4 regions of the Geodermatophilus maliterrae genome follow, and region 2 is predicted to be linked to each of the others. Evidence: riboswitches for the same ligand, from Rfam matches in the RefSeq annotation. Region 2 holds a riboswitch; each other region holds the start of a gene.

Region 1 (5,426 bases), on a different contig from region 2:
GGTGACCGTGGTGCCGAAGTCGACCTCCCCGACGACGCGGACGCGCCGTCCGGGGGCGGCGTGCTCGGCGGCGAAGCGGCGGATCGTCGCGATCGCCGTGGGCGTGCGGGACCGGTACAGGGCGTGCCGGTCGACGACCATCACCCGCGGGTCGTCGCCGGTGGCCTCGCGCACCGGACCGGTGGTCTCCGGGGCGGTGGCGATGACGGCGGCGTCCCCAGCGGCCAGGCCGTCACGGAGCCACGTGGAGGCGACGGTGGCCACCTGCTCGACGGTGTCGTAGAGCAGGGCGTCGTGCACGAGGCCCGGCGCAGCGGCGCCGGTCTCGCGGTGTCCGCCGTCGGCGGCGGTGCCGTGCACGTCCAACGCGTGGTCCCCCGTCGTGGTCACCGGTCCGCCAGCCGTGGACCGAGCCGCCGCCGTCTCTCTGACCGGCCGATCCGGTTCCTGTACCCGTCCCGGCCCGGACTACGCCGGAGGTGAGCACGGGCACGGGGAGTGGCAGGTCTCAGGAGCTGGTCCCGGCGACACCGGGTTGCGGGCCACCGTCCCGTGCAGGATGGGGGGCGTGTGCGCTCGCGACGCCCGTGACGGTGGACCTGCCACGGGCCGCGATGTCGCGGCGGACCCCGGGCGGCTGGCCGCGGTACGCCTGACGCAGCTGCTCGACGCCGAGGGGGAGGAGTCCTTCGACCGGCTCACCCGGATCGCGCAGCGGCTGACCGGCGCGCCGCTGGCCTTCATGACCGTGGTGGACGACGCCCGCTCCTACTGGCTGAGCAGTCAGGGCCTGCCGCCCGGGAGCCCGACGGAGAACACGGTCGAGGAGTCCTTCTGCCAGTACGTGCTCGACGGGGAGCCGCTGGCGCTGGCCGACGTGACCGCCGACGAGCGCACCGCCGGCAACCCCTCGATCACCGGCATGGGCGTACGGGCGTGGGCCGGGTTCCCGGTCCGGCTGCCCGACGGGCAGGTCCTGGGCAGCTTCTGCGTCGTCGACACCACGGTGCACCGGTGGACGGCCGAGGACGTCCAGCTGCTCGACGAGCTGGCCGCGATCGCCTCCCGCGAGGTCGCCCTCCGCGTCGCCACGCTCGAGGCCGAGCAGGCCCGGGCCAGCGCGCGGGCCGAGGCGCAGCGAGCCGGTCTGCTGGCCCGCATCAGCGACCTGCTCACCGCCGACCTGGCCCCGGGCGACGTGTGGCAGGCGCTGGTCGCCCTCGCCGTCCCCGACCTCGGCGACTTCGCCTACGTGTGCACCGTCGGCCGCGACGGCGGCCTCCTGCCGGTGGCGTCCCAGCACCGCGACCCGGCGGCGCTGCCGGCCCTGCGCGCGTGGATCGACCGCGCCGGCCGCCGCGTCGGCGAGGCCACCGGCCCGGGACACGTCGCGGTCACCGGGCAGGTGGAGCTGATCGACCTGCCGGAGGCGGCGGGCCTGACCGCCGCCCAGCAGGACGCGGTCCGCCTGCTGGACGTGCGCAGCGCGCTCGTCGCGCCGGTGATCCGCCGCGGCGAGGTGGTCGCGGTCCTCACCGTCGGCCGCCTGCGGGGCGCGCCGCCCTACGGCGAGCGCGAGCGCGAGCTGGTCACCGCGCTGATGACCCGCGCGGGCCTGGTGGTCGAGACCGCGCGGGTCGCCTCCTTCGAGAAGGCGGTCTCGGAGACCATGCAGCGGGCGCTGCTGCCCCCGCTGCTCCCCCAACCGGACCACCTGCAGCTGGCCTCCCGCTACCTGCCCGCCGAGGACGCGCAGCTGGTCGGCGGGGACTGGTACGACGCCTACCTCGACGCCGCGCGCACCACCAGCCTGGTCATCGGCGACGTCGCCGGTCACGACATCACGGCCGCGGCCACGATGGGCCAGCTGCGCACCATGCTGCGGATGGCCGGTCACACCGGGACGGCCGGTCCGGCCGAGGTCCTCACCGCCGTCGACGTCGCCAGCGACACCCTCGGGCACGACGTGTTCGCCACCGCCCTGGTCGCCCGGGTCCAGCGCTTCCACGCCGACCGCCCGGCCGTCGACCGGTCGATCACCTGGAGCTCGGCCGGCCACCCGCCACCGCTGCTGCTGCACCCGGACGGCAGGGTCGACGTCCTCACCGACCGGGTGGGCTTCCCCCTGGGGGTCGACCCGCACCGGCCCCGGCCGGAGCACCAGCTGACCCTGCCGGTGCGGTCCACCCTGCTGCTCTACACGGACGGGCTGCTGGAGCAGCACGATCCCGCCCCCGGGACGCCCCCGGGACCGTCCCCCTCCGTCGGCGGGCCCGCGCGTCCGGCCGTCCGCGACCTCGACAGCGGCATGGCGCGGCTGACCGCGCTGCTCGCCGGGAGCACGGACCTCGACCTCGAGGGCCTGTGCGACCGCATCGTCGCCACGCTGATCCCGGAGGGCGGGGCGGCCGACGACGTCGCCCTGATCGCCATCCGCCCCTACTCCGAGGAGCAGCCGCGCCCGGCGCACGCGGGTCCGAACGTGCTGCCCTGAGTGCCGGCACCACCGCGCGCCGCCCCGGGAGCGCGTCAGGCGGCGTCGTCCTCCAGCGCGGCGGTGTCGAAGGCGGGGCCGTCGAGAGCCGGGGCGTCGAGGGCGGCGTCGAAGGCGGCGGCCTCGTCCTCGAGGCCGACCATGACCTCGTTGGTCTGCAGCGTCACCAGCCACGCCAACGCGTGGTCCTCGACCGGCTGGCCGGAGACCTGCGCGATGGCGTCGAGCTGGGCGGCGACCAGCCCGCGGGCGGCCTGGTAGACGTCGGCGGCGCTCACCGCGACCTGCTGCTCGGCCAGCCAGAGCCGGCCGTCGGCCAGCACGCGGACCTCGGTCTGGCTGCCGACGCCGAGGTCGGCGGCGGCACTGGTCAGGACGGACATGCCGGCGCGCAGCTCGGTCAGGCGGCGGCTCGGGTCGTGGGACGACGGCATGGGCACTCCTCGGACGGGCCCGCGGGCCTCGGGAACGTGCTCTCAGAGTCGGCACCGCGCCCACCCGACCTGACCCCCGTTGGGGCGCCGGGACACTCCTGGGGCACGTGGGACGAAGCGTGTCCGGGCCGGTCCAGTGGACGTGGCCTGCGCCACGCACCCGATCGCGGACGGACCGCTGACCAGTCACGCCGCGCCGACGGCGATCCGGGGGACCCGGGTGTGACCGGCGTCACGGCGACAACTGACATGACGGAACGTAGCTTCTTGGCTGCGCTCAGCTAAAGGGAGCGCGGCGCCGGACCGCCAAACCCTGCCCACCGGCTGCCTTCCACCGATCCCAGGGCAGGGGTGGGGGACCCACGTCCACGGCGCGCCACGGCCCTGCGGCCTGCGCGCCTCGGGGTGAAGCCGCGTCCCGCGGCCGGGCACCGATCGCCCGAACCCGACAGCTCACCTCGCCGGCGGTGATCGGAGACCACTCATGGCCAAGCACCGCGCACCCCGCTACGTCCGCACCAAGAAGGTCCTCGCCAAGGCCCCCGTCGCAGCCGGCGCCACCGCCGTCGGGCTCGGTGTCCTCGGCTCCCCGGCGGCGGCCGCCGCTCCCACCCACGACTGGACCGGCGTCGCCCAGTGCGAGTCGGGCGGGAACTGGAGCATCAACACCGGCAACGGCTACTACGGCGGGCTGCAGTTCAGCCAGGCGACCTGGGCCGGCTACGGGGGCACCGAGCTCGCGCCCCGCGCCGACCTGGCGACCCCCGCCCAGCAGGTCGCGATCGCCGAGAACGTCCTCGCCGGGCAGGGCATCGGCGCCTGGCCGACCTGCGGGGCGCGACTGACCGAGGGCACCACCCCGGCCGCCGCCGGGACGTCCGCGCCGGCGCCCGCCGCCGAGCAGCCGGCCGCCGCCGAGCAGCCGGTCGCCGCCCCGGCGACCGGCCAGGACGACGCGGGCGACCGCGGCGACCGGGACCGCGCCGACACCTACGGCCGCCACGCCGCGGGGGGCGACTACACGGTCGAGCGGGGCGACACGCTGCGCGAGATCGCCGCCGCCCACAGCGAGTCGTGGCGCGAGCTGTACCAGCGCAACGTCGACGTCATCGGCAGCAACCCGAACAGCCTCACGCCGGGACTGGTGCTGACCACCTCCGGGGCCGAGCAGGCCGCTCCGGCGCAGCCGGCCCCCGCCGCTCCGGCCGAGGCGGCCCCCGCCGCCACGACGACGACCGCCGGCACGTCGGCCCCGTCGACCACGTCGGCCCCCGTCGTCCAGACGGCCGCTGCCGCCGTCGCGCGCATCACCAACAGCGCCGGCAGTGTCCAGCCGCAGGTCCAGGCCGCGGCGGACGCCGTCGTCGCAGCCGTGCCGGGCGCCGGCTCGATCACCCTCGGCGGCACCCGCGCCAGCGCCGTCGACCCCAAGGGCCACCCCTCCGGCCTGGCGCTGGACTACATGGTCCTGACCGACGCCGCCCTCGGCGACGCGATCGTCCAGTACCACATCGACCACTGGGACGAGCTCGGCGTGGACTACGTCATCTGGGAGCAGCAGATCCTCAGCTCGCCGACCGGCTCCTGGAAGCAGATGGAGGACCGCGGCAGCGTCACGGCCAACCACTTCGACCACGTGCACGTGAACTACGCGGCCTGAGCCACCGGGCCCACGGACCGCGGCCCCCTGCCCACACCCGTGGGCAGGGGGCCGCGGTCGTCCGGTTCAGCAGCAGCGGCTGACGGGGTTGCGCTCCCGCTCGTCGGCGCGCCGCCGCTCGAACTCCCGCCGGCTCATCGGCTCGTGGCCGTGCTCGGCGCAGTGCCGCAGGTGGTCGTCCCAGCGCGCCTCCCCGCTGCACTCGCGCAGGTACCAGCGCACCCCGCGCCAGGTCCGGACGGCGGCCTCGCGGACGGTCCAGGCGGCGGTCACCGGGACGGACCCTCCTCCGTGAAGGTGCCCTGGCCCCGCGCACCCGCGCCGACCATCCGCTCCTGCTCGGCCATCACGCGCTTCTCCTCCGCGGTGGCGAACAGCCCCGACGGCTCCACGATGGACGACGGCACGGCCGGCTCCTCGGTGGTGGGGACCGGCCCGCCGGCCCGCAGGGCGCGGGCGATCACGACGACCGAGTTGACGACCACGACCAGGGTCAGCAGCGCGAACACCGCCTGCAGCACCCCGTTCAGCGTCGAGTTGTAGACGACCTGCTCCATCTGGTCGACGTCCTGCGCCGGAGCCAGCAGTTCGCCTCGCTCCAGGGCATCGGCGTAGAGCTGGCGCTGCGTGAAGTAGCCGACCCTCGGGTCGCCCGAGAACACCTTCTGCCAGCTCGCCGTCATCGTCACCGTGAGGTCCCAGGCCAGCGGGATGGCGGTGACCCAGGCGTAGCGCACCTTCCCGTGCTTGATCAGCAGCACCGTCACCAGGGTCAGCGCGATCGCGGCCAGCAGCTGGTTGGCGATGCCGAACAGCGGGAAGAGCTGGTTCACGCCGC
Region 2 (5,426 bases):
GCCGCCACCTCCGACACCCGGGTGCTCGCGGTCGCCGGGGAGCGCGAGCACGCGCTCGTCCGGTCCTCGCTCCCCGTGCTGGCCGGGGCCTTCCCGCACGGCCGGGCGAGGATGGTCCCGGGCGTCGGGCACGCCTGGAGCGGGGAGGAGCCGGAGCTGTTCGCCGACGTCCTCCGCGCCCACGCGGCCGACCGGCCGCTGCCCCCCGCGCTGGGAGAGCCGCTCAGCCGATGAGCAGCCCCGACCGCGGTGCGGGCACCGGCGGGGCGACCGGCCCGGCGGCCACCGGCCGGAGGGCCTCCGGCGGCCCGGGGCGGCCGAGGAACCAGCCCTGGCCGAGGTCGACGCCCAGGCCGTGCAGCGCGACGGCCTCCTCGGCGGTCTCGATGCCCTCGGCGACCACGGTGACGCCGCAGCCGTGGCCGAAGGTCACCAGCGACTCGACCAGCTTGTGGAGCACCGGGTCGGTGTGCAGGCCGCTGACGATGCTGCGGTCCATCTTGATGACGTCGGGGTCGGTCACCACGATGTGCCGCAGCGAGGAGAACCCGGCGCCGACGTCGTCGATGGCCAGCCGCATCCCGGCGGCACGGAAGGGCAGCAGGGCACTGCTCAGCGCGTCGTAGTCCTCGACCGGGTCGTGCTCCGAGAGCTCGAGGAGCACCCGCGGCAGCGGCAGGGTGTGCAGCAGCGCGGAGAACTCGGGCGTCAGCAGGGTCTGCGGCGAGACGTTCATGGCCACGTAGCCGTCGACCGTGGCCAGGTGCTCGGCGGCGCGGCGCAGGGCCAGCAGCTCCACCTCGTGCCCGCGGCCAATGCTGTGCGCTTCCTCGAAGACGACGTCGGGGCCCTTGCCCCAGTCGGCCGGGAAGCGGCTGAGCGCCTCGGCGCCGACGCGGTTCCCGGTGGCCAGGTCGACGATCGGCTGCAGGACGACGGTCGGGCCGCCGGAGGCGACCAGCGGGTCGAGCCGGCCGTCGATGGCGTCGCGGCGCTGCTGGGCGCGCAGCTGGGGCTCGATGATGACCGAGGCGGCCGATGCCAGGACCTTCATCAGGGCCTCGTCGCGCTGGTTGAGCTCCTTGTCGGAGGTGAAGCCGAAGGCGCAGAAGGTGCCGTAGAGGCTGCCGTCCGACAGCGTGACCGGCGTCGAGACGTAGCTGCGGATCCGCGGGATGCGCGCTGAGGGCAGCGACATCGCCAGCGGGTGCTTCCTCACGTCGTCGATGACGGCGGGCAGCTCCCCGTCGAGGATCTTCTGGCAGAACGACGTCTCCTGGGCGACCTCCGCGCCCTCCTGGACGAGCACCGGCACCCGGGTGTCGACGACCTCCAGGTGCTGGGTGGTGCCGTCCATGCGCGTCAGGAACGCCACGGGCATGTGCAGTGACTTCCGCGCCGTCCGCAGCAGGTCGGCGACCTGCTGCTCGGCGTCGGTGCGCTTCCTGGCCATCGGTGTGCTCCCGTCCGGGGTGTCACACCTATCTCGACGCCGGAGCCGCACGACTGGAACGGTCCCACCCGGAGGGATGAGGCGTCCCCGGGGTCACCCACCCGGTCGGGGTGGACGCCGGGGGCCGCTCCCGCTGCTGAGAGGGGCCCACGGCGGTCAGGGGATCAGTACCAGTTGTTGGCCTGGTGGAAGTCCCAGGCCGCGCAGGCGCTGCCGTAGCGGTTCTCGATGTAGATCAGCCCGGCGTCGACCTGCCGGTACGGGTCCGACGTCTTGGCGATGCCGGTGCTCGCCCACGTGGAGTCGAGGAACTGGGCGATGCCGTAGGCGGTGCTGGTGGGGTTCTGCGCGTTCGGGTTCCACCCGCTCTCCGCCTCCCAGAGCTGGTCGAGGCAGCCGAACTGGGTGCTGTCGCCCCCGAGCCCGTTCAGCGCGTGGTCCTTGTACGACTGCTCCCCCGTGGCGGCGGGTGCGGGCGCGGGTGCGGGTGCGGGAGCCGGCGCGGGAGCCGGTGCCGGCGCGGGAGCCGGTGCCGCCTCGGGAGCGGGCGCAGCCGCTTCCTCGGGTGCCGGCGCGCCGCGGTCCCGGTCCCCGCCCCACTGCCCGGTGGAGCCCCGGTCGCCGGGGTTCCACTCGTCGGCCTGGGCGACCGCCTGCCCACCGAAGGTGAGCGCGAGGGTCATGGCCCCCGTGGCGGTCAGCAGGTGCAGGACGCGGCGACGCGGCCGCGCGTCGCCGGGGGTGTGCTGGGTGTTCTCGACATCGGTGTGTGCGTGCATGGAGACGTCCTCCTGGAGGCGCGGTCGCCGTGGAACGGCACCGCGGCGGTCGGGATGAGCTGCGGCACGAGGCCGGGTGGGCAGGGCTCGGCAGCCGGGCGTGCGGCATCGACCGGACCTCGGGTCCGGCTGGCGACGCCGTGCGACGGCTGGTGCGTGCAGAGGTGGGCAGGCGGGAGCGCGACGGTCCCGGACCTGGACGCGCGGGGGCCATGCCCCGGGCGCGGTTGTGACTCCGTTCTCCCTGAGCCGCCTACCAGGTGAGCTGACGGGTTCGGGCTGGGAGTGCCCTACCCGCTCCCGGAGGGCCGGGAGCGGGACTCACCCCGGTGGTGCAGGTGGGTCCCCGGCTCGCGCCCACGGTGTGGACGCGATTCGGCGGCATCCGGCAGGAGCCCCCGGGACGGAGGCGAGACGCCCGGCCGGACGCCGAAACGGTATGGACGGGACCGGTCCGTGACAACTTCGTGACCTGAAACGGGTTGACGCACGGGACGACGGGCCGACGCCACGCGCTGAATCGCGTTCGGATCGTCACCCTCTGCGACCATCGGTACCCCGACGCGCGGCGACCGCCGGGACCTGGGGTCCCGGCGGTCGCGTGCGTACCGGCGCTGAGGCCGGCGTCTCCCGCCGCCTCCCCCGGCGGAGGAGGCGGCAGGAGCCCGGTGTCACCCGGGCCGGCCCGGATCTCCCCGGCGGAACTCGACGTCGGGGTGCTGGTCGGAGGCGAGGCCGACCACGTTGCCGAAGGGGTCGACGACGGCCGCGCTGACCGTCGGCCCGTGCGGCGTGGGCGGGATGTACTCCTTGGCGCCCATCGACGAGAGCTTCTCGAGGACGGCGTCGAGGTCGTCGACGTCCCAGTGCCCGACCGCACCACCCGGTTCCAGCGCCGCGCCGGGCGGGGCGGAGGCGCGGGCCGCGATCGCCAGCCGGGCCCCCTCGCCGATCGCGAACGCGGCGTAGCCCAGCCGCCCGTCGGGACCGGGTCGGGTGAAGCGGGGTCCCGAGCCCAGGAACTCCGTGTACCACGCCACGGCCGCGGCCACGTCCTCGGCCCAGTAGGTGATCAACGCGATCCTGCGCAGGCTCATGGGGCGTCCTCCCTCGTCGTCGGCAGCGTCAGTCCCCCGGCTTCCAGTCCGGAGCCGTCCAGCGGTGGAACACCCGGGCCACCGAGTCGCGCGGGCTCTGCCACGTCTCCGGGCGGTACGGGCTGACGTAGGGAGCGAGGTCCGCCATGACCTTGGCGAAGGCCGGCCGCATCGACTCGTGGTTCTGCCGCACGGCCGCCGCCTTGACCCGGTCCTGCTCCAGGAGGTGCACGAAGACGTCCTCCATCGAGTACAGCCAGCGGCCGGTCACGCCCGTCTCCGTCGGCAGCGGACCCGCGTCGGACTCGGCGAACACCCGGGCGATGTCGGCCTCGCTGCCCGGCTTCATCCGCTGGACGATGACGGTCATCTCCCGGTCGGGGGAGACCTCGCCCTCGGGCACCCAGCTGTAGAACTGCTTCGCCACGGAGTGCGACGGGTTCTCCCAGTAGCTGGGGTAGGGCGTCACGTACGGGGCGATGGCCTCGGCGATCGCCTGGAACGCCGGCAGGCCGCGGCGCTGCCCGGAGACCTCCGGGTCCTCCTTGCGCTCGATGACGTGCAGGTACAGGCCCTCGTACGAGAGCAGGGCCCGGCCGACGACGCCGAGGTCCTGCGGCCGGGTGGTCCGGTCGTAGTAGGCGAACACCGGCCCGACCTTGTCCTCGCTGCCGGGGGCCATCCGGCAGACGATGACGTTGCGGAACGGGCGCCACGTGGCCGAGGACCAGCTCGCGGGCGTCGAGACCGTGTTCGTGAACTCGACCGTGTCGTTCGCCCAGGGCACTTCCGTGGGCGTCGTCGAGGCGTCGGCCGCGGGGTCGGCCGAGGGCTGGGCCCCCGGGGTGGTCGACGGGGTGCCGGATGGGGTCGTCTGGGTCATCTCGTGCCTCCAGACACGGGGGTGGGGGTGAAGCGCAGCGGCAGCTCGAGCAGCCCGCGGAAGGCCGAGGCGGCCGGGAGCCACTGCAGGTCCTCGACGGGGACGTCGAGGCGCAGGTCGGGGAGGCGGACGAGGATGCGCCGCAGCGCGGTCGTCGCCTCCAGACGGGCCAGGGCGGTGCCCAGGCAGTAGTGGATGCCGTGGCCGAAGGCCAGGTGCGAGGTGGGGCCCCGGCTCAGGTCGAGCTCGTCCGGGTCGGGGACCAGTGCCGGGTCGTGGTTGGCCGCGCTGAGCACGATGGTGACGATCGAGCCCTCGGGGATCCGGACCCCGCCGATCTCCAGGTCCTCGGTGGCGAAGCGGAAGCTCGACACCGGTACCGACCCGTCGAAGCGCAGCAGCTCCTCGACGGCGTCCGGGATCCGGGAGGGGTCGGCCAGCAGCTCGGCCAGCTCCTCGGGGTGGGTCAGCAGTGCGACGACGGCGTTGCCGAGGAAGTCCGACGTCGTCTGGTACCCGGCGAACAGCAGCAGGAAGGCGCTGGACACCAGCTCGGCCTCCGACAGCCGGCCGTCCCCGTCACGGGCGGCGATCAGGGCACTGACCAGGTCGTCGCCGGGCTGCTGGCGCTTGGACGCGACCAGGCCGGTGAAGTAGGCGTGCAGCCGCGACTGGGCCTGCCCGATCGCCGCCCGGTCCTCCTGGGGGCTGCGCCCGCCGGTGCCGACGGTCCGGATGACCTGGGTGCCGGCCAGGATCTCCTCGTGGTCGGCCTCGGGGATGCCGAGCAGGTCGCCGATGACGGCCAGCGGCAGCCGCAGGGCGAACTCGTCGACGAACTCGGTGTGCCCGTGCGGCGCCATCCGGTCGAGCAGCCCCTCGACGATGGCCTCCACCCGCGGGCGCATCGCCTCGATGCGCCGGGGGGTGAACGCCTGGGTGACCAGGCGGCGCAGCCGGCTGTGCTCCGGCGGGTCGGAGTTGAGCATGTTGGTGTTGATCTGCCGCGCCTTCTCGCCGAACACCGCCAGGTAGGTGTCGCCGGCGCGGTACAGGTCCTTGGACAGCCGGGTGTCCGACAGCGCCTGACGGGCGTCCTCGTAGCGGGTGACGAGGAAGGAGTCGAACCGCGGCGTCCGCACCTTCACGACCGGGCGTTCCGCGCGCAGGCGGGCGTAGACGGGGTAGGGGTCGGCGCGGAACTCCGGGGTGTA
Region 3 (5,426 bases), on a different contig from region 2:
GTCGGCCGACGACGTCGAGAAGCTGGAGGTCGTCGACACCCCCGACGGTCCGGAGCTGCGCTACTACGACAACCGCTTCCCCGTCGCACCGGGCACCGGCGAGGGCACCCCGCAGGAGGTGCACGACCGGCAGCACTACGAGCTGGTGGACTGGCGGCGCGCGGACACCGACCTGAACTACCGGCGGTTCTTCGCGATCAACACCCTCGCCGGGCTGCGGGTCGAGGACCCCGAGGTCTTCGACGCCACCCACGAGCTGGTGCTGCGACTGGTCTCGCAGGGCGCCGTCGACGGGCTGCGGATCGACCACCCCGACGGCCTGGCCGACCCGAAGGGCTACCTCGACCGGCTGGCCGAGGCCTCCGGCGGGCGCTGGACCGTGGTGGAGAAGATCCTCGAGCCGGGCGAGGACCTGCCGGAGAGCTGGGCGACGGCCGGCACCACCGGCTACGACGCGCTCGCCGAGGTCGACGACGTCCTGGTGGACCCGGCCGGCGAGGCGGCGCTGACCGCGCTGGACACCGAGCTGTCCGGGCGCGAGGTCGACTACGCGCAGCTGGTCCACGACTGCAAGCGCGAGGTGACCGACGGGATCCTCGGCTCGGAGGTCGCCCGCCTGGTGCGGGTGATCGGCGAACTGCCGGGCGTCGACCGCGCGCAGCAGACCGAGGCGCTGGCCGAGCTGCTGGCCACCTTCGGCGTCTACCGCAGCTACCTGCCCGACGGGCGCGGGCACCTCGACGCCGCGGTGTCCACCGTCCGGGACCGCCGGCCCGACCTGGTCGCGGCCGTGGACGCGCTGCACTCGGTGCTGTCGCAGGCCGGCACCGAGGCGGCCACCCGCTTCGAGCAGACGAGCGGCCCGGTGATGGCCAAGGGCGTCGAGGACAGCGCCTACTACCGCTGGGCGCGGTTCGTGGTGCTCAACGAGGTGGGCGGCGACCCGGCCCGCTTCGGCAGCACGGTCGAGGAGTTCCACGAGGCGCAGGGCCGCCGGGTCGCGCGCAGGCCCGAGTCGATGACCACGCTGACCACCCACGACACCAAGCGCAGCGAGGACACCCGGGCCCGCCTGGCCGTCCTCGCCGAGGTGCCGACCGAGTGGGCGGAGCTCGTGCGGCGGTGGCTGTCCCGGCACCCGCTGTCCGACCGGCCGCTGGCCCACCTGGTCTGGCAGAACCTGGTGGGCGCCTGGCCGCTGGCGCGCGAGCGGGCGCACGCCTACGCCGAGAAGGCCGCCCGCGAGGCCGGCACCTCGACCACCTGGACCGACGTCGACGAGGCGTTCGAGACCCGGCTGCACGCACTGGTCGACGCCGCCTACGACGACGCGACGACCAACGCCGAGGTCGAGGAGTTCGTCGCCCGCACCGGCCCGGCCGGGCGGTCCAACGCGCTGGCGCAGAAGCTGCTGCAGCTCACGATGCCCGGCGTCCCCGACGTCTACCAGGGCACCGAGCTGGAGGACCGCTCGCTGGTCGACCCGGACAACCGCCGCCCGGTCGACTACGACCGGCGCCGGGAGCTGCTGGCCCGGCTCGACGGCGGGGAGGTGCCCCCCGTCGACGACACCGGCGCGGCCAAGCTGCTCGTCGTCTCCCGGGTGCTGCGGTTGCGCCGGGACTCCCCGGAGCTGTTCGCCGGCTACCGCCCGGTCGAGGTCACCGGGTCGGCCGCCGGTCACGTGGTCGCCTTCGACCGGGGCGCCGAGGGGCAGGACGGCGCGGTGACCGTGGCGACCCGCCTGCCGGTCGGCCTGGCCGCCGCCGGCTGGGGCGACACCGCGCTGGCCCTGCCGACCGGCGCCTGGCGCGACGTCCTCACCGGCGCGCGCGTCGTCTCCGACGCCGGCGGCACGCCGGTGGGCGAGCTCCTGGCCCGGCTGCCGGTGGCCCTGCTGGTCCGCGACTGAGGTCGAGGTCACACCGCCGCGGGAGGACGCCCGCCCGCGGCGGTGTGACCAGCGGTGACGCGGACGGCCCTCCGGGCCGACGCGGGCCGACACGCCCGGGACCCCTGGGGCGCGACGTGCCCCGCCGTGACCCGGCCGTTACCTTTGCCCGCGCACCCGGCCGACAGAGAGCCGGGCGCCGGAGCCGATCCGCCCAACCCCGTCCGTCGGCGTCCGTTCCTCCTGCACCGCCAGGACGGGGGTGGGGGACCCACTTCGACGGTCGCCGCCGTGCCACGGGGGCCAGGCAGCACCGTCTCGGGGTGAAGCCGCACGTCGTGCGGCCGGGGCACCGATCGCTCCGAACCCGACAGCTCACCTCGCAGGCGGCGGATCGGAGTACAGCCATGTCCTCGTCCACGTCCGTCACCGGTCGCCGGCGCGCCTCGACGCCGCAGCGGATGGCCACGCTGGCCCGCCGCACCGCCGTCACCGTCGGCATCGCGGCCACCTCGATCGGCGTCCTCGCCGGCCCGGCCTCCGCGGCCGCGCCCAACGACTGGGACGCCGTCGCCCAGTGCGAGTCCAGTGGCAACTGGAGCATCAACACCGGCAACGGCTACTACGGCGGCCTGCAGTTCAGCCAGAGCACCTGGGCGGCCTTCGGCGGCCTCGACCACGCCCCGCGCGCCGACCTGGCGAGCAAGGCGCAGCAGATCGCCGTCGCCGAGCGCACGCTCGACGTGCAGGGCCCGGGTGCCTGGCCCAGCTGCGGCAAGGCCCTCGACCCGTCCGCGCCCGAGGCCGGCGCGGCCCCGGCCGCGGCGCCCGCCCCTGCCCCGGCCCCGGCGGCGGCTCCGGCTCCCGCTCCGGCCGCCGCTCCGGCGGAGGCCGGGGGCGACTCCCACACCGTCGAGCGCGGTGACACGCTGGGCAGGATCGCCCACGCGCACGGCGTCGACGGGGGCTGGCGGGCGCTGTTCGCGGCCAACCGCGACTCGGTCGGCAACCCGAACCGCATCCACGTCGGTCAGGTGCTGCAGCTCCCGTGAGCCGCACGGCAGCCGGGGGGAGCTCCTCCCCCCGGCTGCCGTACCGCCCCGGGGTTGACCGCAACCCGGGTGGGCACACCTCCCCGGTCACCCCGCCGACTCCTGGAGGCCCCTGCATGTCCGCACCCGTCGAGTTCGCCGTCTGGGCGCCGGTCCCCGAGCGGGTCCGCCTGCAGGTCGACGGGTCGGTGCACGAGATGCGCCGGGACGACGCCGGCTGGTGGCGGGCCGAGGTCGAGGCCGCACCGGAGGCCGACTACGGCTACCTGCTCGGCGAGGACGACACCCCCCGTCCCGACCCGCGCTCGCGGCGCCAGCCCGAGGGCGTGCACGGCCTCTCCCGCCGCTTCGACCCGGCCGCGTACGCGTGGGGCGACCGTGCGTGGACCGGGCGCCCGCTGGCCGGCGGCGTCGTCTACGAGGTGCACGTCGGCACCTTCACCCCCGAGGGCACGCTGGACGCCGCGATCACGCGGCTGGACCACCTGGTCGACCTCGGCGTCGACTTCGTCGAGCTGCTGCCGGTCAACGGCTTCGACGGCACGCACAACTGGGGCTACGACGGCGTCCTCTGGTACACGGTGCAGGAGAGCTACGGCGGCCCGGCGGCCTACCAGCGCTTCGTCGACGCCTGCCACCAGCGCGGCCTCGGCGTCGTCCAGGACGTCGTCTACAACCACCTCGGCCCGTCCGGGAACTACCTGCCCCTCTACATGCCGATCTTCGCCGAGGGCGGCGCCAACACCTGGGGCGAGTCGGTCAACCTGTCGGGCCCGGACTCCGACGAGGTCCGCCGCTACATCGTCGACAACGCGCTGATGTGGCTGCGCGACATGCACGTCGACGGGCTGCGGCTCGACGCCGTCCACGCGCTGGTCGACGAGCGGGCCACCCACGTGCTCGAGGAGCTGGCCCGCGAGGTCGACCGGCTGTCGGTGGCCGAGGGCCGGCCGCTCACGCTGATCGCCGAGAGCGACCTCAACGACCCGCGCACGGTGACCCCGCGAGCGGCCGGCGGCCTGGGCATGACCGGGCAGTGGAGCGACGACTTCCACCACGCGCTGCACGCCACGCTCACCGGCGAGGGCCAGGGCTACTACCGCGACTTCGCCGACGCCGGGCTCGCCGGGCTGGCCAGGACGCTGACCGGCGCGTTCTTCCACGACGGCGCCTGGTCGAGCTTCCGCCGCCGCCACCACGGCCGGCCGGTGGACACCGCGCGGCTGCCGGGCTGGAAGTTCCTCGGCTACCTGCAGGACCACGACCAGATCGGCAACCGCGCCGTCGGTGACCGGGTCTCGGCGTCCCTCTCCCCCGGCCTGCTCGCCGTCGGTGCGACGCTGGTGCTGACCAGCCCGTTCACCCCGATGCTGTTCATGGGCGAGGAGTGGGGCGCCTCGACGCCGTGGCAGTTCTTCACCAGCCACACCGACCCGGAGATCGGCCGGGCGACGGCGCAGGGCCGCAAGGGCGAGTTCGCCGAGCACGGCTGGGACGCCGACGAGGTGCCCGACCCGCAGGACCCCGAGACCTTCACCCGCTCGAAGCTCGACTGGTCCGAGCCGCATCGGGAGCCGCACGCGCAGCTGCTGGCCGTGCACCGGGCACTGCTGGCCCTGCGCCGGGCCCAGCCGGAGCTCACCGACGCCGACCTGACCTCGGTGGAGGTCGCCTGGGACGACGCCGACCGCTGGCTGGTCGTGCACCGCGGTGCGCTGCGCGTGGTCGCCAACCTCGCCGACCGGCCGCGCGAGGTCGACCTCGACCGGGCACCCACCGACGTGCTGTTCGCCACGAGCGAGCTCCCCGCGATCGACGGCGCCACGGTGACGCTGCCGCCGGAGAGCGCGGCCGTCCTCAGCACGCACTGACGTGCGCCGGCTGCTGCCGGACCCGGACGGCGGGCCGCTGGACGACGTCGAGCTCGCGGACGCCTACGCGCTGCCGCCCGGGCGCTCGGTGCGGGTGGACTTCGTGGTCTCCCTCGACGGCGCGATCACCGTGGAGGGGAGGAGCGCGGGTCTGGGCTCCCCGGGTGACAAGCGGGTGTTCCGGGTGCTGCGGGCCCTGGCCGACGCGGTGCTCGTCGGGCACGGGACCGCGGCCGCCGAGGGGTACCGCCCGGTGGCCGCGGACTCCGCGGTCGGACGGCTGCGGGCCGCGCTCGGGCGGCCGGTGTCCGCGCCGGTCGTCGTCGTCTCGCGGCGGGCCTCACCGGCCCCGGGCGACCGGCTGGCCCTCGCACCGACGGTCCTCGTGACCTGCGCGGCGGCCGACCCGGACCGGCGGGCAGCGCTCGCCGACGCCGGCGTCGACGTCCTCGTCTGCGGGGACGACGACGTCGACCTGCCGCTGGCGCTGGACCGGCTGGCCGACCGCGGCCTGGAGCAGCTGGTCTGCGAGGGCGGCCCGGCCCTGCTGACGTCGGCGCTGGCGGCCGGGGTGGTCGACGAGCTGGATCTCACCGTCGCGCCCGCGCTCGT
Region 4 (5,426 bases), on a different contig from region 2:
TAGCGGTGCCGCACCACCTCGCCGTAGGCCGACACCGGCAGCGTGGCCAGCCGGCCGATCACGACCAGGGCGACCGTGCCGAGCAGCACCTGCCAGACCCAGCGCCCGCCGAGGGGGCGCGCGACCGCGGTCACCAGCCGGCTGCCCAGCCGGGTGAGACCCAGCAGGGCGGAGACGGTCAGCCCGAGCAGCAGGCCCGCCAGCGAGGCGGGGCGGATGTCGGCGGCGAGGGCCTCGGCCCGCCGGAGGGCCTCGGCCGGCAGCCCCGCGTCGGCGCTGACCGGCGTGGTGCCACCGGGCGGCGCGGGCAGCAGGGTCCACGGCGTGCGGACGGCGATGAGGACCACGAGCGCGGCACCGAGCACGGCCGCGACCAGCAGGGCGGCCCGGCGAGGGCTCACCCGGCCGATCCTAGGCGGCGTCGTCCGGGCTCCGGTCCCACCCCGTTCCGGACGGGGCGAGGGCCGGCGACCCGGGTGGGTCGCCGGCCCTCGCGCCCGGCCCCGCCCTGAGCGTTGTCGAGGGGGGCAGAGGGGTGTTCAGACGACGCGGCGGATGGCGGTGATGCCGCCCATGGAGTCGACCGACACGGCCTTCACCGGCTCGCTGGAGGTCGAGGCGTGCACCATCTGACCGTTGCCGATGTACATCGACACGTGGCTGACCGGGCTGTAGTAGAAGATCAGGTCACCCGGCTGCAGCTGCGACCGCGAGACGGCGGTGCCCATCTGCGACTGCATGCGGCTGGAGTGCGGGAGGCTGACCCCCGCCGCGGCGTAGGCGTACTGCGTCAGGCCGGAGCAGTCGAAGGCGTCCGGACCGCCGGCGCCCCAGACGTAGGCGTCGCCGACCTGCGCCAGCGCCGTCTGCACCGCCCCCTGGGCCGCGGTGCTCCCTCCACCGGCCGGAGCCGCGGCGGGGGCAGCCGGAGCCGCGGGGGCGGCGGGAGCTGCCGGAGCCGCGGGGGCGGCGGGAGCGGCCGGGGCCGCCGGGGCCGGGGCGCTCTGGCCGACCGTGCCGCCGGACTGCTGCGCGGCCAGGGCCCGCTGCGCGGCTGCCGCCGCCTCCTGCTGGGCGGCGGTCAGCGCGGCGACCTGCTCCTGGTAGTCGGCGATGTCGTCCTGGAGCCGCGCCTCCTGGGCGCTCAGGTCCTCCAGGGTGCGCTGCGCGTCGGCCTCGGCGGCCTCGGCGTCGGCCCGCGCCTGCGTGGCCGCGGCGGCGGCCTCACCGACCTCGGCCATGACGTCGGTGGTGTGGCCGGCGATCTGGTCGAGCACGGCCAGCCGGCTGACGAAGTCCTCGGCGGAGTCGCTGGTCATCAGCAGGTCCAGCTCGGGCATGGTGTCGCCGCCGGTGTAGGCGGTGCGGGCCACCTGCCGGATCTGCCCGTCGAGCGCGTCGAGCTCGGCCCGCGCGTCGGCGGCCGCCCGGTCGGCGTCGCCGACGGCGGTCCGCTGCTGGGCGAGCACCTCGCGGGCCTCGTTGACCTGCTCGGCGACGACCTCGAGCCGGTGACCGGCATCGGCGGCGAGCTGGGCGGCCTGCTCGGGACTGGTGGCCTGCTCGGGGTCGGCCGTCGCGGTACCGGGCAGCAGGGCCAGCACCAGGCTGGCGGTGGCGCCCACGAGCGCGACCCGGCCGAGACGGCGGAGCAGCGGGGGGCGGCGGTGCGGGCCGGCGACGGGACCGGCGGTACGGCGGGCGGTGGACTGTGCGCGCGCATGCCCCAGGGCAGGGCGGGGGGTCGCCACGGGCGGCGGCTCTCCGTTCTTCCTCAGCAACCGCCTACCGAGTTAGCTGACGGGTTCGGGCTGGGAAGACGTGCCCTATCTCCGTGCGCCGGAGGAGCTCCGGCGCACACGAGAACTCACCCCAGTGCTGCGGTGGGTCCCCGGCTCACCTCGCGCCCGCCCAGGGGCGGCGTCCGGTGACTCGGCGGTGTCCGGCCGAGGCCACCTCGCATCGGGTGACGACCACCCGGCCGAACGGCGGCCACAGTACGGACGTGATGCAGTTGTGACAAACGGGGGTCCCGGGAACTGTGGGAAGACGCACGGTGGACGATCCCGACACTCCGGGGCGTGGCGAGATGTCCACAGCGGCGCACGGTGTGTCCCCGTCCTGCCCGGCTCAGCCGGTGCGGCGACGCCCCGCCGGACGCCCGCCGCGCGACTCGTCCCGCCCGGCCGTCGAGGGCCGGTGGCGCAGCGGCGGCACCAGGCCGCCCTCGGCGAGGGCCCGGACGGCGCGCCGCTCGACGTCGTCGAACTCCACCACCACACCGGGTCGCGGGAGGACGACGTCGTCGGTCGTGCGGGCCGCCGGGACGGGGGGCACCGGCAGCAGCACGGGCTCGGTGTGCCGCTCCCCCGGCGGTGCGCCCAGCAGGGCGGTGACGACGCAGTCGGCGCAGCCGGCACCGCGCGCGGTGCACGTGTCGCAGTCGATGAGCATGGCCGTGTCCCTCCGGTGTCCCGGCCGCGCCGCCCGCTGCCGGGCCGCGGTCGGGACGGTCTCCCTGTCGGTTGTCGCGCACGTTAGGGACGACCACCGACAGTCCCGGCTCAGCCGCCCGCGTACTCCCAGTGCCAGGGCTCCTCGCGGCCGTTGCCCGGGTCGGCCCACGTCGGGTGCAGCCAGCCGAAGCGGCCGGCGTTGGCGACCATCCAGGCGTACTGCGGGGTGCCGAAGGTCTCGATGCCGCCGCACAGGTCCACCGCCAGGCCCCAGCCGTGGTTGCTGGTCCCGGGGACCGCCGCGAGCGCCGGCTTCTCGCCGTAGAGGCGCACCTGGCCGGCGTAGGTGCGGTAGGAGTCGGTGATGCAGACCGGCTCGCCGAAGGCGTCGGCGAACGCCTCGCTCATCGCCCGCCACGCCGCGGCCGCGTCGCAGCGCAGCGCGTGGCCGGCCACGCCCAGCGGGCACAGCGCGCTCGGCGGGATCAGGCCGTTGGGATAGCCGCCCCAGGAACGGCCGCCGGCGGAGCTCGGCGGGTACACGGGGTTGCCGCACTCGACCGGCAGTGCGCCCCCGGTCGGCCCGGGCGCCGGCTGCTCCGGCCGCGGCCCCAGGCTCGGCCGGCCGACGTGCAGCACCTGGTCGGCGGGCAACCGCCGGACGACGACCGCTCCGGCCCGGCCGTCGGCGGCCAGCATCGTCTGCCGGTCCAGGGCGATGCCGACGTGGCCCAGACCGGCCTCCGGCGTGCCGAGGAAGACCAGGTCCCCGGGCAGGACGTCGGCGAGGTCGACCGGCGTGGTGACGGCGTAGAGCCCGGCCTGGTCGTCGGGCAGGTCGACACCGGCGGCGCCGTAGACCGAGGAGACCAGCGAGCCGCAGTCCCAGGAGTCCGGGCCGGCCGTCCCCGGGGCGTAGGGCCTGCCCAGGGCGTCCATCGCCGCGGTGACCGCCGTGACCGTCTCCGCGGGCAGCACGAGCAGCGACGTCGGCTGGCGGGGCAGCTGCGCGGCACCCGGCTGGGCGCCCCCGTCGGCCGCGCCGACCGGCGCCAGCCCGGCCGGCAGGCCGGCCACCGGGTCGAGCAGGGCCGCCGCCGGCGGCGGCTGCACCCCTGCCGCGCCCAGCCGGTCGAGGTGGGCCCGCCAGTTGGCCGCCGTCTGCACGTCGACGTCGACCTGCTCCCGCTGCAGCTGGGCCAGCTGCCGGTCGACGTCGGCCAGCGCGGCGTCGAGCTCCGCGGTGACCGCGGCCGCGCTCGCCTCCAGGTCGGCCACCTCCCCGGCCAGCTCGTCGGCCCGGCCCCGCGCCTGGTCCAGCGCTGCGTCGGCGGCTCCCCGCTGGGCCAGCGCCGCCTGCCGCTGCCGCTCGGCCTCGCCCACCACCTCGGCGGTGTGCGCGTCGACCGCCTCGAGGTAGCCCAGCGCCGCGACGACGTCACCGGGGTCCCCGCCGGCGAGCAGGACGGTGAGGGGGGTGAGCGCGCCGCCGTCCCGGTAGGCCGCCGCGGCGTACTGCGCGACCACCGTCCGGTAGCGGGCCAGCTCCCCCTCGGCGTCGTCCACCGCGGTCCGCGCGGCGGCGACCTCGGCCTCGGCGTCGGTGAGCGCCTGGCGGGCCACGGCCACCTCGGCCTGGCGCCGCTGGAGGTCGGCCTGGACCTCGGCGGCACGCTGCTGCAGCCGGTCGAGCGCCTCGCTGTCGAGCACCCTGCTCGTGCCGCCGGGCTGGTCGCTGGGCGCCGCCGCGGCCGGGCCCGCCGTGGGCACGGCCAGCAGCAGTGCCGCCGCGCCCGCGAGCGCCAGCGCCGCCGCCCGCCCGGGGGCGGCCGGCCGGGAGCGGGAGCGCATGGGACCACCTCGACACGACGGGACCACCGTGGCCCGGAGCGGAAGCGTGCCGCACCGCCCCGGGCTCCCGCCACAGGTCCGCGCACCCTCTCCTCCGGCCGGGCGAGCCACGGTCCCCGGGCGTGCGTCCCCCGGACTGTCCGACCCCCGGCCTACCGTCCCGCCGTGCCTCTTCCCAGCGCCCGTCCCGGCGGCACCGGGTCCCGGCTGCCCCGTCACGCGCAGGCCTCCGCCCACCTCGGCCGGGAGCTCCCCCTGCACCACCAGGGCACGATCGACGAGCTGGGGACGCCGCTGGCCGGGGTCACGTTCGTCGTCGTCGACCTGGAGACGACCGGCGGCTCGCCCAAGGACTGCGCCATCACCGAGATCGGCGCGGTGAAGGTGCGCGGCGGGGAGGTGCTCGGGGAGTTCCAGACGCTGGTCGACCCGGGCTGCGAGGTGCCGTCCTACATCAGCGTGCTGACCGGGATCACCACCGCGATGGTGGCCACCGCCCCGCGGATCGGCTCGGTGCTGCCGGCCTTCCTGGAGTTCGCCCGCGGCGCGGTGCTGGTGGCCCACAACGCGCCGTTCGACCTCGGCTTCCTGCGGGCCGCCTGCGCGCAGAGCGGCATCGCCTGGCCCGCGGCCGCGTCGGTGGACACCGCCGTCCTCGCCCGCCGGCTGCTCTCCCGCGACGAGGTGCCCAACTGCAAGCTGGCCACCCTGGCACCGTTCTTCGCCGCCACCAGCTCGCCGTGCCACCGGGCGCTGGACGACGCCCGCGCGACCGTCGACGTCCTCCACGGCCTGTTCGAACGGCTCGGCCCCCTGGGGGTCACGTCGCTCGAGGAGCTGACCGGCCTGACCCGCCAGGTCGACCCCGAGCGCCGCCGCAAGCGGCACCTCGCCGAGCACGTGCCCTCCGGTCCCGGCGTCTACGTCTTCCGCGGCCCCCGCGACGAGCCCCTCTACGTCGGCACGTCCAACGACCTGCGCACCCGGGTGCGCAGCTACTTCTCCTCCAGCGAGCAGCGCAGCCGGATGACCGAGATGGTCGGGCTGGCGCAGCGGGTCGACGCCCTGCCCTGCGCCCACGACCTCGAGGCCGCCGTCCGGGAGCTGCGCCTGATCGCC

The links. Region 2 has a riboswitch for cyclic di-AMP ahead of ABQ292_RS22415 (aggregation-promoting factor C-terminal-like domain-containing protein). Riboswitches for the same ligand answer to the same signal wherever they lie in the genome.
Region 1: another riboswitch for cyclic di-AMP. It lies ahead of ABQ292_RS04865 (transglycosylase family protein); the one in region 2 lies ahead of ABQ292_RS22415 (aggregation-promoting factor C-terminal-like domain-containing protein).
Region 3: another riboswitch for cyclic di-AMP. It lies ahead of ABQ292_RS21765 (transglycosylase family protein); the one in region 2 lies ahead of ABQ292_RS22415 (aggregation-promoting factor C-terminal-like domain-containing protein).
Region 4: another riboswitch for cyclic di-AMP. It lies ahead of ABQ292_RS15335 (C40 family peptidase); the one in region 2 lies ahead of ABQ292_RS22415 (aggregation-promoting factor C-terminal-like domain-containing protein).

Annotation. Positions count from the first base shown of each region.
Region 1 is NZ_JBFNXQ010000009.1:19,443-24,868, forward strand. It holds gene ABQ292_RS04850 (anti-sigma factor RsbA family regulatory protein) at 1-390, opposite strand, end outside; gene ABQ292_RS04855 (GAF domain-containing SpoIIE family protein phosphatase) at 569-2,494, shown strand; gene ABQ292_RS04860 (hypothetical protein) at 2,530-2,928, opposite strand; cyclic di-AMP (ydaO/yuaA leader) riboswitch at 3,251-3,410, shown strand; gene ABQ292_RS04865 (transglycosylase family protein) at 3,413-4,588, shown strand; gene ABQ292_RS04870 (CstA-like transporter-associated (seleno)protein) at 4,655-4,861, opposite strand; gene ABQ292_RS04875 (carbon starvation CstA family protein) at 4,858-5,426, opposite strand, start outside.
Region 2 is NZ_JBFNXQ010000106.1:10,038-15,463, reverse strand. It holds gene ABQ292_RS22425 (alpha/beta fold hydrolase) at 1-234, shown strand, start outside; gene ABQ292_RS22420 (EAL domain-containing protein) at 224-1,453, opposite strand; gene ABQ292_RS22415 (aggregation-promoting factor C-terminal-like domain-containing protein) at 1,618-2,232, opposite strand; cyclic di-AMP (ydaO/yuaA leader) riboswitch at 2,468-2,623, opposite strand; gene ABQ292_RS22410 (VOC family protein) at 2,904-3,329, opposite strand; gene ABQ292_RS22405 (TcmI family type II polyketide cyclase) at 3,358-4,212, opposite strand; gene ABQ292_RS22400 (cytochrome P450 family protein) at 4,209-5,426, opposite strand, start outside.
Region 3 is NZ_JBFNXQ010000099.1:6,782-12,207, forward strand. It holds gene treY (malto-oligosyltrehalose synthase) at 1-1,912, shown strand, start outside; cyclic di-AMP (ydaO/yuaA leader) riboswitch at 2,166-2,295, shown strand; gene ABQ292_RS21765 (transglycosylase family protein) at 2,299-2,943, shown strand; gene treZ (malto-oligosyltrehalose trehalohydrolase) at 3,060-4,814, shown strand; gene ABQ292_RS21775 (dihydrofolate reductase family protein) at 4,816-5,426, shown strand, end outside.
Region 4 is NZ_JBFNXQ010000048.1:30,909-36,334, forward strand. It holds gene ABQ292_RS15330 (M48 family metalloprotease) at 1-401, opposite strand, end outside; gene ABQ292_RS15335 (C40 family peptidase) at 540-1,625, opposite strand; cyclic di-AMP (ydaO/yuaA leader) riboswitch at 1,768-1,948, opposite strand; gene ABQ292_RS15340 (hypothetical protein) at 2,131-2,454, opposite strand; gene ABQ292_RS15345 (NlpC/P60 family protein) at 2,565-4,307, opposite strand; gene ABQ292_RS15350 (DEDD exonuclease domain-containing protein) at 4,473-5,426, shown strand, end outside.